DNA from 2 places in the Streptomyces thermoalcalitolerans genome. Region 2 is predicted to be linked to the other one. Evidence: riboswitches for the same ligand, from Rfam matches in the RefSeq annotation. Region 2 holds a riboswitch; the other holds the start of a gene.
What was found. Region 2 has a riboswitch for glycine ahead of gcvP (aminomethyl-transferring glycine dehydrogenase). Riboswitches for the same ligand answer to the same signal wherever they lie in the genome.
Positions count from the first base shown of each region.

Region 1: it holds a riboswitch for glycine, as region 2 does, so the genes downstream of both, gcvT (glycine cleavage system aminomethyltransferase GcvT) here and gcvP (aminomethyl-transferring glycine dehydrogenase) in region 2, are expected to answer to the same signal.

Region 1 is NZ_BAAAHG010000019.1:29,425-38,438, reverse strand. It holds gene ABD224_RS13775 (ABC transporter permease) at 1-318, opposite strand, end outside; gene ABD224_RS13770 (ABC transporter permease) at 321-1,325, opposite strand; gene ABD224_RS13765 (ABC transporter substrate-binding protein) at 1,433-3,106, opposite strand; gene ABD224_RS13760 (enhanced serine sensitivity protein SseB C-terminal domain-containing protein) at 3,598-4,386, opposite strand; gene ABD224_RS13755 (enhanced serine sensitivity protein SseB) at 4,788-5,561, opposite strand; gene ABD224_RS13750 (AAA family ATPase) at 5,566-6,279, opposite strand; glycine riboswitch at 6,451-6,548, shown strand; glycine riboswitch at 6,549-6,662, shown strand; gene gcvT (glycine cleavage system aminomethyltransferase GcvT) at 6,705-7,832, shown strand; gene gcvH (glycine cleavage system protein GcvH) at 7,945-8,322, shown strand; gene glyA (serine hydroxymethyltransferase) at 8,340-9,014, shown strand, end outside.
Region 2 is NZ_BAAAHG010000057.1:5,628-14,641, reverse strand. It holds gene ABD224_RS24630 (ABC transporter ATP-binding protein) at 1-478, shown strand, start outside; gene gcvP (aminomethyl-transferring glycine dehydrogenase) at 587-3,472, opposite strand; glycine riboswitch at 3,650-3,744, opposite strand; gene ABD224_RS24620 (PRC-barrel domain-containing protein) at 3,858-4,244, shown strand; gene ABD224_RS24615 (DNA polymerase IV) at 4,258-5,688, opposite strand; gene ABD224_RS24610 (MerR family transcriptional regulator) at 5,806-6,447, opposite strand; gene ABD224_RS24605 (bifunctional nuclease family protein) at 6,661-7,134, opposite strand; gene ftsR (transcriptional regulator FtsR) at 7,218-7,955, opposite strand; gene ABD224_RS24595 (FHA domain-containing protein) at 7,994-8,881, opposite strand; gene ABD224_RS24590 (DUF881 domain-containing protein) at 8,943-9,014, opposite strand, start outside.

The sequences.
Region 1 (9,014 bases), on a different contig from region 2:
CAGCATGCGGGAGAACATGTCCCGGCCGATGTGGTCGAGTCCGAACCAGTTGCCGGCGCGCGGGCCGACGAACTCGCCCCGGTTGGGGAAGACTTCGCCGCGCCAGGTCTGGGCGGTCGGGGAGTGCGGGGCGACGTAGGGGCCGATGATCGCGATGACGACGAACACGGCGATGATGACCGCGCCGATGATCGCCATCTTGCTGTGCCTGAGGCGGCGGAAGGCCTCCCGCCACAGGCTGGCGCCGGTGCTGGTCTCCTTGGTCGCGGTCAGTTCCGCGAGGCGCTGGATCTTGTCAGTCTTGGTGGCGACACTCATACTCAGTGCACCCGCACTCTCGGGTCGATCAGGCTGTACGCCAGGTCCACCAGCAGGTTGATCAGGACGTACACCATCGCGATGAACATGATGAACCCGACGAGCACGGGGTAGTCGCGGGCGTCGATGGCGGTCCGGATGAAGGAGCCGATCCCGCCGAAGGAGAACACCGACTCGGTCAGGACCGCGCCGGACAGCAGGGAGCCGGTGAGCAGGCCGACCGTGGTGACCACGGGGAGCATCGCGTTGCGCAGCACGTGCCGGGTGCGCACGACGCTCCGCTTGAGCCCCTTGGCCTCCGCGGTGCGGACGTAGTCCTCGTCCTGCACCTCCAGGACGCTGGCGCGGGTCATGCGCACGATGACCGCGAGCGGGATGGAGGACAGGGCGACGGCGGGCAGGACCAGGTGCATGATCGCGTCCCAGGAGGCGTCGAACTCCCCGGTGAGGATGCCGTCCAGGACGGCGAGGCCGGTCACCTCGGTGGCGTTGATGCCGGTTTCCTGGCGGCCGTAGCTGGGGAAGATGCCGAGCTGGACGGCGAAGATGCCCTTGAGGATCAGAGCGAGGAAGAAGACCGGGATGCAGATGCCGACCAGCGAGCCGGACACGGCGGTGACGTCGAGCCAGCCACCGCGGTTGCGCGCGGCGAAGTAGCCGAGCGGGACGCCGACGGCCACGGCGAGGAACATCGCGCTGAGGGACAGTTCCACGGTGGCGGGGAAGCGCAGGACGAACTCGTCCCACACCGGCTGTCCGGTCTGGGTGGACGTCCCCAGGTCGAGTTCGGTGATGCGCTTGAGGAAGCGCCAGTACTGGACGTAGACGGGTTGGTCGAGCCCGAGCGCGCGGTTGATGCGCGCCACCTCGGCCTCGGTGGCCTTCTCCCCCAGGATCGCCGAGGCGGGTCCACCGGGCAGCCGGTTGAGCCACAGGAAGAGCAGAACCGACAGGCCGAGCAGCGTGGGTATGAGCTGGAGCAGTCTTCGTACAACGAGACGCAGCACCCCGCATGCCCCTTTCTTGGTGTTGTCGTACATGAACGGACCCGCCCGGCCGCCGGGTTACGACGGCCGGGCGGACCCCCGTTTGCGGTTTTCTGCCGCGTGCTCGCTTACTTCTTGAAGGAGGCCTCGGCGAAGATCTCCTGCGTCAGCGGGGAGACCTTGGGCGGGTTGACGTTCTTGCCGAAGGCGATCGCCGGCGGCGAGGACGAGAGCGGCACACCCGGCAGGTAGTCCATGATGACCTCGTTGGCCTTCTCGTAGGCGGCGATGCGGTCCTCGAGCTTGCCCATCTTGGATCCGGCGTTGACGGCGTCAAAGACCTTCTTGTCCTTGAAACCCCACTGCTTGTTGTAGCCGGAGAACCAGGTGCCGATGAAGTTGTAGCCGTCGTTGAAGTCGCCGGTCCAGCCCAGCATGTGCAGGGCGCAGGAGCCCGACTCGGTGGCGTCGAGGTAGTCCGGGGCCCACTTCATGGGCTTGGGCTTGACCTTGATGCCGGCCTTCTCCAGGTCGGCCTTCAGCAGCTCGAAGATGTCCTGCGGGGCAGGCATGTACGGGCGGGTGACCTCGGTCGGGTAGCAGAACTCGATCTCGAGCTTCTCCTCGCCGGCCTTCTTCAGCAGCTCCTTGGCCTTGGCGGTGTCGTGCGGGTACTGCTTGACGTTCTTGGAGTAGCCCGCGACCGTGTCCGGCATGAACTGGTCGGCGACCTTGCCGCCCTCGGGCAGCTGGGTCTTGACCAGGTTCTCGCGGTCGATGGCGTGCGCGATGGCCTGGCGGACTTCCTTCTTCTTCAGGGCCTTGTTGGCCCCCTGGCTCATGCCGAGGTAGAAGAGGTTGAAGACGTCACGCGTCGGGACGACGTAGCCCTGGTCCTTGAGGGTCTTGACGTCGGCCGGGGCGACGAGGTCGTAGCCGTCGATGTCACCGGCCTGGAGCGCCTGGCGGCGGCCCTCCTCGGTGTCGATGGTGCGGAAGATCAGCTTCTTGATCTTGGCCTTCTCGCCCCAGTAGTCGTCGAAGCGCTCGAGGACGACTTCCTTGTTGCCCTTGTTCCACTTGACGATCTTGTACGGGCCGGTGCCGGCGACCACGCCGGCCTCCTGGCTGTACTTGGGGTACGTGATGGCGTCGCCCTTGGCGGTCGCCTCCTGCTTCTCGTACTCCTTGATGGCCTTGGGCGAGTGGATCGCCAGGGAGTTGAGGGAGAAGCCGCCGGGGAGGTTGGCGGAGGGCTTCTTGACCTCGATGACGACGGTGTACTCGTCCTTCGCGGTGCAGGACTTGTAGTTCGGCTCGGGCGTCTCCTTGTCCTCGTTCTTCGCGAAGCCGCCCATGATGGTCTGCCAGTAGTAGGAGACCGCGCTGGACTGGTAGGTGCCCTTCCAGTGGAACCAGTGGTCGTAGTTGGCGCAGACCGCCTTGGCGTTGAGCTTCTCGCCGTCGTGGAACTTCACGCCCTTGCGGAGGTTGAAGGTCCAGACGGTGCCCTTGTCGTTGCTCGACCAGGTCTCGGCGAGACCGCCGACCAGCTTGGTGCCGCCCGGCTCGTGCTCGAGGAGGGCCTCGAACGCCTGGCGCGTCACACGGAAGGTTTCGCCGTCGCTCGCGAGGGCAGGATCCAGGGAGCCCGGGTCGCCCGCACCGGCGAAGACGAAGGTGTCCTTTCTGTCGCCGCTCTTGTTGCCGCTGTCCCGCTTGCTGGTGCAGCCCGCGGCGATCAGACTGACCGCGACTACGGCCGTGATCGCCCGAGCGGCTCGGGGCTTGAATATGCGCATTCTGGGGCCACTCCGGGTCCGCTATGTGGATGCATCTTGACTCGCTGAACACTACAGACGTTCGCAGGGAGTCAGGAACGGTCCGGATACCGGTGATACCTACCTGAGATCTGGACACTTGACATAAGGGGGCAGTTCAGGCGTCCCTTCACAAGAAGTTGATCCAATCGATACACAAGACGCCCCCTCAGGAGCCTCCGAGAAACCGTCAGATGGTGTGTAGAAACGGCAAAACCGCAGGTGACAGGCGGTTAGCAAGGTGTAGCTGAGCGCGCACGACCGCCGGCACGGCCGAAAATCCGACGTGACATCAGCGATGAGTTGTGAAGAAAGCCCAGCACCGGTCAGATGTCCATATGCTGGACAAGCGGTGACGCTGCGTGATCACATGCGAAGGCCCGGTGCGGTCGACCGCACCGGGCCTTTCGAGGGTCTGCCCCGGTCAGCGCCGGTATCCGTCCCGGTCAGTGCCGGTACCGGTTCCGTCCCGGTCAGTGCCGGTACACGGGCGGGTAGCCGTAGCCCGAGGCGGCGGGCGGTACGGCACCGTGCGCCTCGCGGTCGTAGAAGGGGCGGGAGTTGGCGCGCAGCCACATCGCGACCGGGTCGTACTCGTCGGACATCGCCACGGTCGACACCGGCAGCCCGTCGGGGACGGCGCTGACGGACTGCTGCATCATCGCGCGCACCGAGTCGACGGCGGCCGGCGAGGTGTCGTACACGTCCAGGCCGATGGCCAGGTACGGTTCTCCGAGCGCGGGCTGCACCCAGGCGCGGCGCAGCGAGCGGACCGCCGGGGTGCGGTGGGCGTTCTGGGTGAGCAGGGCGTAGAACTGCGGGACCTCGACGGTCGGCTCGGACAGTCTGAGCGGCCCCGCGGGCTGGCGGTCCAGGCCGGTGGCGATACGGCGCAGATCGAGCCAGGGGATGCCGACGCCGCCGCCCGGAGCGTGCGGGTTCAGCCAGAGGCCGTAGTGCTCGCGGTAGAGGATGCGGGCCACCTCGAGGCCGTCCACCACCTCGTACGACCGCATCCAGCCGCTGGCCGACAGCTCCTGAGCGGACGTCACGCAGGGCGCGTAGCCGTGGCCGTCGACCTCCATGCGCCCGTACTGGGCGTCGGGGGAACCCGCCTGGCCGTGCCACAGCAGCATCCAGACCCGGCCGGAGGACGGCGTCGCCAGTGCGCGCAGCAACACCTCGTAGGCGTCGTAACGCCCCGGCGTCACCTGGCGCAGCGCCTGCTCGACCTGCACGGCCGCCGTGCCGCTGGCGCTCACGCTCACCTTCTGTACCGCCCCTCCACGAGCCCCTTCGACACCCTGTGTACCAGGGCGTGCTCCCCGAAGTCCCGCCCGGAGACGCCCGGGATGTCCGACGATGCGGACGGGGCTTTCAGGAACACGCCGCGGCGACCGGAAAGGTACGCCGGGGCGCTCGCGGCGTCCGGTGCCGCACCGTCTTCCACGCCCTTCGTAACGGCGGGGAGCGCCGCGGGGCGAGGCAGCTCCCGCGTACCGGGGGGTACGCGGGCGGTGCGGCGGCACGACGAGGCGCCGTGCCGGGCGTCGCGAGCCGGTGAACCTTTTCGGTCGCAGCACTAGCTTAAGGCCGCCTGCGAACTCGGTACCCGTTGCCGTTTTTGCCACCGTGGGACGCTTGTGCCCATGCGGCGGTGTCCTCAGTGGTCGTGCCGGTAGAACGGCCGGATCTTTTCCCTCATCCAGTCGGTCACCGGGTCCTGGGCCACGTCCAGAAGGACCAGGTTGACCGGCCACCGGACCGGGGAGGCGGCCAGGGCACGGCCCAGGGCCTCCAGGGGGCGGGTCAGCAGGTCGCCCTCGAGGTGGGACAGCTCGACACCGATGAACATGACCGGGTCGGCCGTCTCGATGGCGGCCAGACAGCGCCGGGCGGTGCGGACCACGCCGATCGCCGCGAACTCGGCGGAGGCGGCGGAGAGGAAGTCCATCGGGTCGTCCTGCCAGTCGGGCTCGAAGAGGCGGACGCGGCCGCCGGTCTCCGGGCCGTCCAGCGGGGTGCGTCCCGCCCGGCACAGCTCGGCCACGGCCGGCGGCGGCAGCGGGACGCCGACCACGCCCTCCGGGTTGATGGCGATGCCGGCCTGCGGGGGCAGTCCGCGCGCGAACTCGACGGCGGGCGCGATGGTGTACGCCATGTGGGAGCCGACGACCTGACGGAACTGCTCCTCGGAGCTGAAGACCGGCACATACGCCTGGCCGTCGAGCTCCATCGCGGGCAGGTCGAGCGGACCGCTGTTCGGGCCCCCGCCATTGGGCAGGGGGACCCAGAGGAAGCTGCGGCTGAGGACCTCGATGATCCGGCCGACGGCCGACGGGACGCCGAGGGAGGCCGACAGCACCTCCTCCAGTTCGTTGCCGGGCCAACCGCCGTGCGGGTGGGGCTGGAGATGTGCCTGTGCCGGGAAATCCATCTACCTACCGCCTGCTGGAAACCACTGCTGTGACCGGAAGGTTATCCGGTACGGGAGCGAACTCGACCCGCCGCAGTGCCGCCGCGGCCTCGCGGTCCAGCAGGACCGCCGAGTCGCAGCCCCTCGGCAGCTCCCCCCGCCGCAGGACGCGCAGCAGACGGGCCGCCGCCCGGCAGTGACGCCGGAAGGCGTACGGGGAGACCCCCCGGCCGCGTTCCCGCTGGCCCGCCAGCGCGGTGCCGGGGGCGACGTCCAGCAGGATCAGGTGCAGGGCGGCGCCGCGGCGGCGGGCGGTACGGGCCAGCCAGGCGCGCACCCAGGGCTGGGTGCCGCAGTCGTGGACCACGACCGGGGCGCCGGAGCGCAGGGCGCCGCGCAGTCCGGCGTAGTGGGCGAGGCGGACCAGAGGGCGGTAGAGGACGTAGGGCAGGTACGGCGCCAGGCGGGCGTCCCAGCGGTCGCGGGTGTCCTGGGAGTCGATCCGCAGGCCCCCGCGCACCGCACGGCGCATCAGCGTGGACTTGCCGCCGCCGGGCAGGCCGGTCACCACGACCAGGTCGTACGGCCCGAAGCACAGCTCGTGCGGCCCGTTCTCTCCCCGCAGGTCCCGGACGGCGGCCCCGAGCCGCCGCGGCCGGACGGGAGCCGGCCCGGACAGCGGAAGGGGCAGCGCGGAGGACTGGGACGTCGCCTGTGGCCTGGGCCTGTTCACCGTCATCATCCTCCCCGGTTGGTCAGGAATGCACCTTCCCACCGAACGTAAAGAGAAGGTAATGGACGGTGTTCCGCGATTCCGTGTACGTACTGCCACGGGCCGGTCACAGGTACGGTCCTGCCGCGAACGCGCCGGTCGTGCAATGATGGGCGCCTCAACTGCATATCGGCCGTTTGAATCCGCGCGGGAGAGTCCCCGGCCGCGTTCGCCGGGGCGCCGAAGGAGCAAGTCCCTCCCTTGAATCTCTCAGGCCCCGTTACCGCGCGGGCGAGGCACATCTGAAAAGCGGGCCGCCGACGGCGGCCCCACCCAAGGTGCAAGCCGTGGCCGTCCGCCCGACGGCGGTCGCGGCGAACCTCTCAGGTTCCGATGACAGATGGGGAGGACAGCAGACCCGTCCTCGTCCTTTCTGTCCTGGAGACCGACCGATGAGCAGTACCGACGCCCCTCGACTCCGCCGTACCCCGCTCGACGCGCTGCACCGCTCGCTCGGCGCGACCATGACCGACTTCGCCGGCTGGGAGATGCCCCTGCGCTACGGCTCCGAGCGCGAGGAGCACCTCGCCGTGCGCACCAGGGCCGGTCTGTTCGACCTCTCCCACATGGGCGAGATCACCGTCACCGGACCGCAGGCCGCCGCGCTGCTGAACTACGCCCTGGTCGGCAACATCGCCACCGTGGGCCCGGGCCGTGCCCGCTACACCATGATCTGCCGGGCCGACGGCGGCATCCTGGACGACCTGATCGTCTACCGGACGGGCGAGAGCGAGTACCTGGTCGTCGCCAACGCCTCCAACGCCCAGGCGGTGCTCGACGCGCTCACCGAGCGGGCGGCCGGCTTCGACGCCGAGGTCCGTGACGACCGGGACGGCTACGCGCTGCTCGCCGTCCAGGGGCCCGAGGCCCTCGCCGTCCTCAAGCCCCTCACCGACGCCGACCTGGACGGACTGAAGTACTACGCCGTTCTGTCCGGCACCGTCGCGGGCGTCCCCGCGCTGATCGCCCGCACCGGGTACACCGGCGAGGACGGCTTCGAGCTGTTCGTGGCCCCGGGCGACGCGGAGCGGCTGTGGCAGGCGCTCACCGAGGCCGGCGCCCCGGCCGGTCTGGTGCCCTGCGGCCTGTCCTGCCGCGACACGCTGCGCCTGGAGGCGGGCATGCCGCTGTACGGCAACGAGCTGTCGACGGCGCTGACCCCGTTCGACGCGGGGTTCGGCCGGGTGGTCAAGTTCGACAAGGAGGGCGACTTCGTGGGCCGCGAGGCCCTGCTGGCCGCCGCCGAGCGGGTGGCCGCCGAGCCGTCCCGGGTGCTCGTCGGCCTGGTCGCCCAGGGCCGCCGGGTCCCGCGCGCCGGCTACGCGGTCGTCGCGGACGGAAAGGTGATCGGCGAGGTCACCTCCGGTGCCCCCTCCCCCACCCTGGGCAAGCCGATCGCGATGGCCTACGTCGACGCCGCGTACGCCACGCCGGGCACGACGGGTGTCGCGGTGGACATCCGGGGCAGTCACGAGCCGTACGAGGTGGTGGCGCTGCCCTTCTACAAGCGGCAGAAGTGACACCGGCGCGGCGGCCGGCCGGCCCCGGGGCGGGCCACGTCACCCCTGATCACAGGCACCTTTTCCCTTCCCTCAGCCATCAGCACCCCCCGCGTACAGGAGGAATCAGGCCATGAGCAACCCTGAGCAGCTGCGCTACAGCAAGGAGCACGAGTGGGTGTCGCCCGCCGAGGACGGCATCGCCACGGTCGGCATCACCGAGTTCGCGGCCAACGCGCTCGGCGACGTCGTCTACGCCCAGCTCCCGGAGGTCGGCTCCACGGTGACCGCGGGCGAGGCCTGCGGCGAGCTGGAGTCCACCAAGTCGGTGTCCGACCTGTACGCCCCGGTCAGCGGTGAGGTCACCGAGATCAACGAGGACGTGGTGAACGACCCGTCGCTGGTGAACTCGGCTCCGTTCGAGGGCGGCTGGCTGTTCAAGGTGCGCGTCACGAGCGAGCCGGACGACCTGCTCTCCGCCGACGAGTACGCCGCCCACACGGCCGGCTGAGAAACGGGACGACGCGCATGACCGAGCGGAAGACCGTTCTCGACACGCCCCTGCACGAGCTCGACCCGGACGTGGCCGCCGCGGTCGACGCCGAACTGCACCGCCAGCAGTCCACCCTCGAGATGATCGCCTCGGAGAACTTCGCCCCGGTGGCGGTCATGGAGGCCCAGGGCTCGGTCCTCACCAACAAGTACGCCGAGGGCTATCCGGGCCGCCGCTACTACGGCGGCTGCGAGCACGTCGACGTGGTCGAGCAGATCGCCATCGACCGCGTCAAGGCGCTGTTCGGCGCCGAGCACGCCAATGTGCAGCCGCACTCCGGTGCCCAGGCGAACGCGGCCGTGATGTTCTCGCTGCTCGAGCCGGGCGACAGGATCATGGGCCTGGACCTCGCGCACGGCGGGCACCTGACCCACGGCATGAGGATCAACTTCTCCGGCAGGCTCTACGAGGTCGTCGCCTACCACGTGGGCGAGGACGGCCTGGTCGACATGGCCGAGGTGGAGAGGCTGGCCAAGGAGTCCCGGCCGAAGCTGATCGTGGCCGGCTGGTCGGCCTATCCGCGGCAGCTGGACTTCGCCGCGTTCCGCCGGATCGCGGACGAGGTCGGCGCCTACCTCATGGTCGACATGGCGCACTTCGCCGGCCTGGTCGCCGCGGGTCTGCACCCGAACCCGGTGCCGCACGCGCAT
Region 2 (9,014 bases):
CCACGACCCGCTGGACGCGATGGTGCTGGCCGACCGGCTGGTCGTCGTCGAGCACGGCCGGGTCGTCCAGGAGGGCACCCCGTCCGGCATCGCCCGCCGCCCGCGCACGGACTACATCGCCCGGCTGGTCGGCCTGAACCTCTACCGCGGCCAAGCCGCCGGGCACACCGTCCGGCTGGCGGACGGCCCCGCCCTCACCACCACCGAGGACCTGTCCGGGCCCGTGTTCGTGGCCTTCCCGCCGAGTGCGGTCACCCTCCACCGGGATCGCCCCGCCGGCTCCAGCGCACGCAATCTGTGGCGCTGCGAGGTCGCCGGTCTGGAGGCCCACGGCGACCAGATCCGCGTGGACCTCACCGGCCCGCTCCGCCTCACCGCCGATCTGACCGCGGTCGCCGCCGCCGAACTCGGCCTGCACCCCGGGGCGGTGGTCTGGGCGGCCGTCAAGGCGGCCCAGACGCACGCCTATCCGGCCTGACCCGCCCCCGTCGCAGGGCGCGGGGCCTGTTCCCGGTCCGGAAAGGCCGGGAACAGGCCCCTACGCACATCACGTGCGCCGCTCGGTCCGCTCAGTCGCTCGGTCCGCTCAGCTCTCGTACGCCTCCAGCGGCGGGCAGGAGCAGACCAGGTTCCGGTCGCCGTAGGCCTGGTCGATACGGCGCACCGGCGGCCAGTACTTGTCGGCGGCCGGGACACCGGCCGGGAAGACGGCCTCCTCACGGCTGTAGGGGTGCTCCCACGGGCCGCTGATCGCGGAGGCGGTGTGCGGGGCGTTCCGCAGCGGGTTGTCGTCCGCGGGCCACGCACCGGAGGCGACCTTCTCGATCTCGGCGCGAATCGCGATCATCGCCTCGCAGAACCGGTCCAGCTCGGCCAGGTCCTCGGACTCGGTAGGCTCGATCATGAGCGTGCCGGCCACCGGGAAGGACATCGTCGGCGCGTGGAAGCCGTAGTCGATCAGCCGCTTGGCGACGTCGTCCACGGTCACACCGGTCGCCTTGGTCAGCGGCCGCAGGTCGATGATGCACTCGTGTGCGACCAGGCCGCCGGGGCCGGTGTAGAGCACCGGGTAGTGCGGCTCGAGACGCTTGGCGATGTAGTTGGCGGACAGCACGGCCATCTGGGTGGCCCGCTTGAGTCCCTCGCCGCCCATCAGGCGCAGGTAGGCCCAGGAGATGGGCAGGATGCCCGCCGAGCCCCACGGTGCGGCCGAGACCGGGCCGACCCCGGTCCCGGGACCGGCCTCGGGCTGCAGCGGGTGGTTGGGCAGGTACGGCGCCAGGTGGGCGCGCACGGCCACCGGGCCGACGCCCGGCCCGCCGCCGCCGTGCGGGATGCAGAACGTCTTGTGCAGGTTCAGGTGGGAGACGTCGCCGCCGAAGTGGCCCGGCTTGGCGAGGCCGACCAGGGCGTTGAGGTTGGCGCCGTCGACGTACACCTGACCGCCGGCCTCGTGGACCTGCGCGCAGATGTCGGCGACGTGTTCCTCGAACACGCCGTGCGTGGACGGGTAGGTGATCATCAGCACCGCGAGCTGGTCGCGGTACTGCTCGATCTTCGCCCGCAGGTCCTCGACGTCGATCTCGCCGTTCTCGGCGGTCCTGACGACGACGACCTTCATGCCGGCCATCGCGGCGCTGGCGGCGTTGGTGCCGTGCGCGGAGGACGGGATGAGGCAGACCGTGCGCTGGTCGTCGCCGTTGGCACGGTGGTAGGCGCGCACGGCGAGCAGGCCGGCCAGCTCGCCCTGGGAGCCGGCGTTCGGCTGGAGGGAGACCTTGTCGTAGCCGGTGACCTCGGCGAGACGTTCCTCCAGCTCCCGGATGAGCGTGAGGTAGCCCTGCGCCTGCTCCACGGGCGCGAAGGGGTGCAGTCCGCCGAACTCCGGCCAGGTGATCGGCTCCATCTCCGTGGTCGCGTTGAGCTTCATGGTGCAGGAGCCCAACGGGATCATGCCGCGGTCGAGCGCGTAGTCGCGGTCGGCGAGCCGGCGCAGATAGCGCAGCATCGCGGTCTCGGAGCGGTACCGGTGGAAGACGGGGTGGGTGAGGTAGGTGTCGGTGCGCAGCAGGGCCTCGGGCAGGGCGTCCTCGGCCTCGGCGTCCAGCGCCTCGATGTCGCCCTCGACGCCGAAGGCGGCCCACACGGTGTGCAGGTGCTTCCGCCGGGTGGTCTCGTCGCAGGCGAGGGAGACGTGGTCGGCGTCGACGAGGCGCAGGTTGACGCCGCCCTCGCGCGCGGCGGCGACGATCTCGGCGGCCCGCCCCTCGGCCCTGACGGTCAGGGTGTCGAAGTAGGCGTCGTGGACGAGTTCGACACCGCCGGCCTTGAGTCCCTCGGCCAGGATCGTGGCGTAGCGGTGGGTGCGCCGGGCGATGTTCCTCAGGCCCTCGGGGCCGTGGTAGACGGCGTACATGCCGGCCATGACGGCGAGCAGCACCTGGGCGGTGCAGATGTTGCTGGTGGCCTTCTCGCGGCGGATGTGCTGCTCACGGGTCTGCAGGGCGAGGCGGTAGGCCTGGTTGCCGTCGGCGTCGACGGAGACGCCGACCAGGCGGCCGGGCAGGCTGCGGGCGAACTTCTCGCGCACCGCCATGTAGCCGGCGTGCGGGCCGCCGAAGCCCATCGGCACACCGAAGCGCTGGGTGGTGCCGACCGCGATGTCCGCGCCCAGCTCGCCCGGCGACTTCAGCAGCGTCAGGGCGAGCAGGTCGGCGGCGACGGTGACCAGGGCGCCCAGTTCGTGCGCCTGGTCGATGACGGGCTTCAGGTCGCGTACGGCACCGGAGGCGCCCGGGTACTGCAGGAGCACGCCGTTGATCTCGCGTGCGGCGATGTCCGCCGGGATGCCCTCGCTCAGGTCGGCGACGACGACCTCGACGCCGGTGGGTTCGGCGCGGGTCCGGAGGACGGCGATGGTCTGCGGCAACGCGTCCGCGTCGACCAGGAACAGGCCCTTCTTGTTCTTGCCCATGCGCCGGGACAGCGCCATGGCCTCGGCCGCGGCGGTGCCCTCGTCGAGCAGGGAGGCGCCGGAGGTCGGCAGGCCGGTGAGGTCGGCGACCATGGTCTGGAAGTTCAGCAGCGCCTCGAGGCGGCCCTGGGAGATCTCCGGCTGGTAGGGGGTGTAGGCGGTGTACCAGGCCGGGTTCTCCATGACGTTGCGCAGGATGACCGGCGGGGTGAAGGTGCCGTAGTAGCCGAGTCCGATCATCGAGTCGAGGACCTGGTTGCGGCCGGCCAGCGAGCGCAGCTCGGCCAGGACCTCGGCCTCGGTGCGGGCACCCGGCAGGTCGAGTGCGTCGGTGCTCTTGATGGCATCGGGTACCGCGGCGGCCATGAGCTCGTCGAGCGAGCCGTAGCCGACCTGCGCGAGCATCTTGGCCCGCGCCTCCTGGTCGGCCCCGATGTGGCGCTGTTCGAAGGGGATGCCCTGTTCGAGCTCGGAGAGCGGAATGCGCTGGGCGGTCATTGCGGAGGCCTCCTGGTCTGATACGACCTTCGAGGGACACCACGGCACGGGTGTCCCGACGGCCTCCCCCTCTGTCATCTCGACCTGAGAGTTTCACCGGGCCGCCCAGGGGGCTCCCGGTTTTCACCGTCGGTGAGAGCGGACACCGTCGACACCCGCCCTGCTTTCCAGAGTGACCTCGTCCGTGCGGTACGGGGGCCTGAGAGATTCCGGGGAGGATTTGCTCCTTCGGCGCCTCCGGTGGTTCCGGAGAGCTCTCCCGCACGGGGTCAGCGGCCTCTGCCAGCGTACCAGCGGGACGGCTGGCGGGGTCTTCGAGTGGCCGTCCTGCCGATTGTGCTCTTTTGTAGTGCCTACGAATGATTTGCGACCATCTGGAGGGCCCGTGCAGACCGAGATCGATCCGCGCAACCTGATCGGCCGCAAGGCGTTCGACCGCAATGGCCACAAGATCGGCACGGTGGACGAGGTCTACCTCGACGACGCGACCGGTGTACCGGAGTGGGCGGCCATACGCACCGGCCTGTTCTCCCGGGACGCCTTCGTGCCCCTGGGGCCGAGCGAGCTGGTGGAGGGCACTCTGCGGGTCCCCTTCGACCGCTCCCTGATCAAGGAGGCCCCCGACTTCGGCGTGGGCCGTCATCTCTCCCCCGAGCAGGAACTGCAGCTCTACCACCACTACGGCCTGGACGCCGCGTCCCCCTCCGCCCTCCCGGACCGCGACACCGGCGATCTCGCGGGCTCCGGCTCGGGCCCGGACGAGACCGCCTGACACCCGAACGGCGTCAGCCCCCTTCGGCGGCGCTCTCCGACGGCACGCGCTCCCCCGCCCGGTCCCCCGGCCCCGGCAGCTCCGTGTCCTCGGGTCCGGCGGATGCGGGGCACGCCAGAGGCACCAGAGGGAGGGGATCCGCCGGTTCCAGGTCCGGGTCGTCGACGAAGAAGGTGCGGACCCGGCCCGGCGGGGAGCCGGGGGTCTCGAAGCGGACGGTGACGCGGCCCAGGCCGCTGCCCTGGACCCAGCCGTGGCCGTACTCGGCGTGCCGTACGTCGTGGCCCGCGAGCCAGCGCCGCTCGGCGGGGGCCGCCCGGTCCGCGGCCGGCTCCTGCTCCGCCTCCTCGGCCGGGTTCCCGGCCTCCGCGCTCGCCGCCTGGGCGAACAGGTCCTCCTGGGTGTAGTCGGCGAGCCCGGACACGCCCACGCCGAGCAGCCGTACGCCGCCCGTGGTGTCCACGGAGGCCAGCAGCCGGGCGGCGGTCTCCCGCACCACCGCGGGGTCGTCCGTGGGGCCCCGCAGGGTCTCGGACCGGGTCAGGGTGGAGAAGTCGTAGCGGCGCACCTTCAGCACGATGGTGCGCCCCGACAGCCCGGCCGCGCGCAGCCGCCGTACGCACCGGTCGGCGAGCCGCTGCACCTCCAGGCCCACCCGGAGGCGGTCGTGGATGTCCACGTCGTAGGTGTCCTCGACCGACACCGACTTGGTCTCGCGCTCGGCGACGACGGGCCGCTCGTCGCGGGCCAGCGCCATGGCGTACAGCGCGTGGCCGTGCGCCTTGCCGAGCAGCCGTACCAGCTCGTCCTCACCCGCTTCGGCGAGTTCGGCGACGGTGTGGATCCCGGCGCGCCGCAGCTGGTCGTTCGTGGCCGGTCCGACGCCCGGCAGGGTCCGCACGGGCATGGGGCCGAGCAGGGCCCGCTCCGTGCCGGGCTCGATGAGCACCAGCCCGTCGGGCTTGGCCTTCTCGGAGGCGATCTTGGCGAGCATCTTGGAGGCGGCCAGCCCCACGGAGCCGGTCAGCCCCGTGACGGCCCGGATGTCGGCGCGCAGCTTGACCCCCACCCGCCGGGCCGACTCCGCGTCCCAGGCGGCTCCCCCGGCCTCCAGGTCCACGAACGCCTCGTCCAGGCTCAGCGGCTCCACCAGGGGCGACAGGGCCCGCAGCAGGCCCGTCACCTGCTCGCTGACGGACCGGTAGAAGGCGAAGCGCGGCACCAGGTACGCGGCGTTCGGCGCCAGCCGCCGTGCCTGGGCCATCGGCATCGCCGAGTGGACACCGAAGGCCCGCGCCTCGTACGACGCGGTGGCCACCACCCCGCGCGGTCCGAGCCCGCCCACGATGACGGCCTTCCCGCGCAGACTCGGCTTGGACGCCTGCTCCACCGACGCGAAGAAGGCATCCATGTCGAGATGCAGGATCGTGGGCGCGGTTCTCACACCCACGATGCTGTACCACACCGCTGACAGCGGGCCATACGGGCCACAGGGCCCTTGCGCGGCCGCGGAGCCGTGCCCCGCGGGCCGGGCGCCGGCCCGCGGGCTGATCAGAACCGGTCAGACCGCCCGGTTGCGGCGCCGGGCGGCGAGCTCGTCGTGGGGGTTGTGCCCCACCAGGGTCTCCCCGGTGTCGATGCGCTCACCGTGCAGCTGCGACAGCGCGTTCTCCACATCGCGCCACACCACGCCGACCGCGATGCCGAAGATCCCCTGGCCTCCCTGGAGGAGGGCGTGCACCTCGTCGGGCGACGTGCACTCGTACACCGTGGCGCCGTCGCTCATCAGCGTCATCCGCTCCAGATCCCTAAAGCCGCGCTCCCGCAGGTGCTGGACGGCTGTGCGGATGTTCTGCAGTGAGACGCCGGTGTCGAGGAAGCGCTTGACGATCTTCAGGACGACGACGTCACGGAAGCTGTACAGGCGCTGCGTACCGGAACCGTAGGCGGGCCGCACGCTCGGCTCGACCAGACCGGTGCGCGCCCAGTAGTCCAGCTGCCGGTAGGTGATGCCGGCGGCGGCACAGGCCGTCGGACCGCGGTAGCCGATCTGCTCGGACGCCATGGATGCCGCCTCTTTGCTGCTCGGCACGGCCGCCGGGCGCAGCGGAGCAAGATCGGTCGCGCTGCCCTGGTAGGAGTAACTTCCCCGGACACCGCGCCCGGGGACACTCCCCGCCGTACTGTCGCCGCTGCTTCTCACGCCGACCTCCGTCCTCGACCTGCCTCCTCGACGGTAGGCAGTCACCAAGGGTGCGTCAACGATCGCCACACTCGGCACGCCGAGTGATAATCACCCTAAGAGTGGTTTCGCGTGCCCCCGCGCAGGGAAGAGCTGACCGGTTGCCCTGGTGACAGGCCTCAGGACTCCCTGCAACCGGCGGTACACGGATGTGTTTCCACCGGTTGCCGACTGTCACTGACTGCTGGTGCCGAAGTCCTCCGGAGAGATCTGGTCGAGGAACTCGCGGAACTTCTCCACCTCGTCCTCCTGCTCGTCCGGAATCGCGATGCCCGCGTCATCGAGCACCGCATCGCTGCCGAAGATCGGCGTTCCGGTGCGCAGCGCCAGCGCTATGGCGTCGGACGGCCGGGCACTCACCTCGACCCCGCTGGCGAAGACCAGCTCCGCGTAGAAGACGCCCTCGCGCAGATCCGTGATGCGCACTTCCGTGAGCTCCTGGCCGACGGCCTCCAGCACGTCCTTGAACAAGTCGTGGGTCAGCGGCCTGGCGGGAGCCATGCCCTGCTGAGCGAAGGCGATCGCCGTCGCCTCCCCCGGACCGATCCAGATGGGGAGGTAACGGTCGCCTCCCACTTCACGCAGGAGCACGATCGGCTGGTTGGAGGGCATTTCGACCCGGACACCTACGACATCGAGCTCGTTCACACAGTAACCCTAGGCCGTGCCCGGGAGATTTGGGTAGTCGGGGCGGGAACGAAGGAGCGATCCGGCCGCCGCGGCCGGCCCGGTCAGGACAGCCGCACCCCGAGCGCCGTCTGCACCAGGGCCGTGTGCAGCCGCACCATGAGCGCCGCCAGCTCCTTCGTGCGGGCCTCGGCATGGGCCCTGGTCTGCGGATTGCGGTGCCGCTTGAGCGGGGCCACCACCTGGTCGATCAGCCCGGCCTCCCGGTCGGCGGCCGCCTTCATCACCCGCAGATGACGGGGCTCGATGCCGAAGCGCCCCAGCTCGCAGACGAGCGAGGCCACGGTCACCGCCTCGGCGTCGAAGGAACCGTCCGCCAACGGGGTGAGAAGCCCGTACGACTCCCACTCCTGAAGCTCCGCTTCCTCGATCCCGGCGGTGGCGAGCAGCTCGGCCCGCCCGATCCGGGCCGCCGTGTGCGCCTCGGCGGGCGGCGGCCCGGCCTCGCCGTCGCGCTGCCGGCCGAGCACCGGCGGCGGGACCGCCTCACCGCGCTCCATCGCGTCCAGATGCTCGCGGATCACCTTCAGCGGCAGGTAGTGGTCACGCTGCATCCTCAGGACCAGGGCGAGCCGCTCCACGTCCTCCGCGCTGAACTTGCGGTACCCCGAGGGGGTCCGCTGCGGCTCGACGAGCCCCTCCGACTCCAGGAAACGGATCTTGGAGATGGTGACCTCGGGGAACTCGTCGCGCAGCACGTTCAGCACCGTGCCGATGCTCATCAGCCCACTGTCCGCGGCGGCGGTGCCGTGTCCCGCACCGCCGCTCGGTGTTCGAAGCATGGACCTTCCCTGGATCCCCCGGACCGCGTCCGGGGAGGTCAGCTGCCTTGCCGGCTCGAGTAGAACACCAGCCGGTACTTGCCGATCTGCACCTCGTCGCCGTTGGACAGAGCCACCTGGTCGATCTGCTCCCGGTTGACGTACGTGCCGTTCAGGCTGCCGACGTCGGCCACCGTGAACGAGCCGTCCGGGTTGCGGCGGAACTCCACGTGGCGGCGCGAGACCGTCACGTCGTCCAGGAAGATGTCGCTCTGCGGGTGGCGCCCGGCCGTGGTCAGCTCGCCGTCCAGCAGGAAGCGGCTGCCGGAGTTCGGCCCGCGGCGCACGATCAGCAGAGCCGATCCGAACGGCAGCGCGTCGACGGCCGCCTGTGCCTCCGGGGAGAGCATCGGCGTCTGACCGGTGGTCTCGGCGTCGTACGCCTCCAGGCCGGAGATGGAGATCGTGGACGTCGTCTCCGACGAGCCCTCGGGCGCCGCTCCGCCGCGCAGCGGCACACCGCAGTGGGAGCAGAAACGGCTGTTCTCCGCGTTGCGGTTGCCGCACCTCGTACACGTCAGGGCGGAGTCCCCGCCCGCACCCGAGGTCGGCGGTTGCCCGAAACCTATGCCGCCCGGCTGGGCAGGGCCGGCCGACGGCGCACCCTGGCCACCCGAAACGTCACTTCCCTGACCGGCCGCCTGATCCCGGAACAGCGGACGCTGGCCCTCTGCCTCGGGCTGTGCGCGATGGGGGGCTGTCGCGTTGTCGCTGCCCTCTCGCGCGCTCTTGCCGAACAACTTCGCAAACAACTTCACGGGCGATTCCCCTTGACCGAAACAGACCCGCCCGTGGGGCAGGACGAACCCTGACTGTGTACACCGGTCGACCCGGACATCCTCACAACGTCCGTATCCACCAAACAGTTTCCACCACGCACCACCCAATCGGTGCGCCGACCCCCCGCAACCTCATGCCCCTGCCGGACAGCCGCCATGCACCACCTGTTCACTGCGAGGACGACCGAGCGTAGTCAGGGCGCTTCGCCGCTCGCAAGGCGTCCACGACGATCTTGTCCGA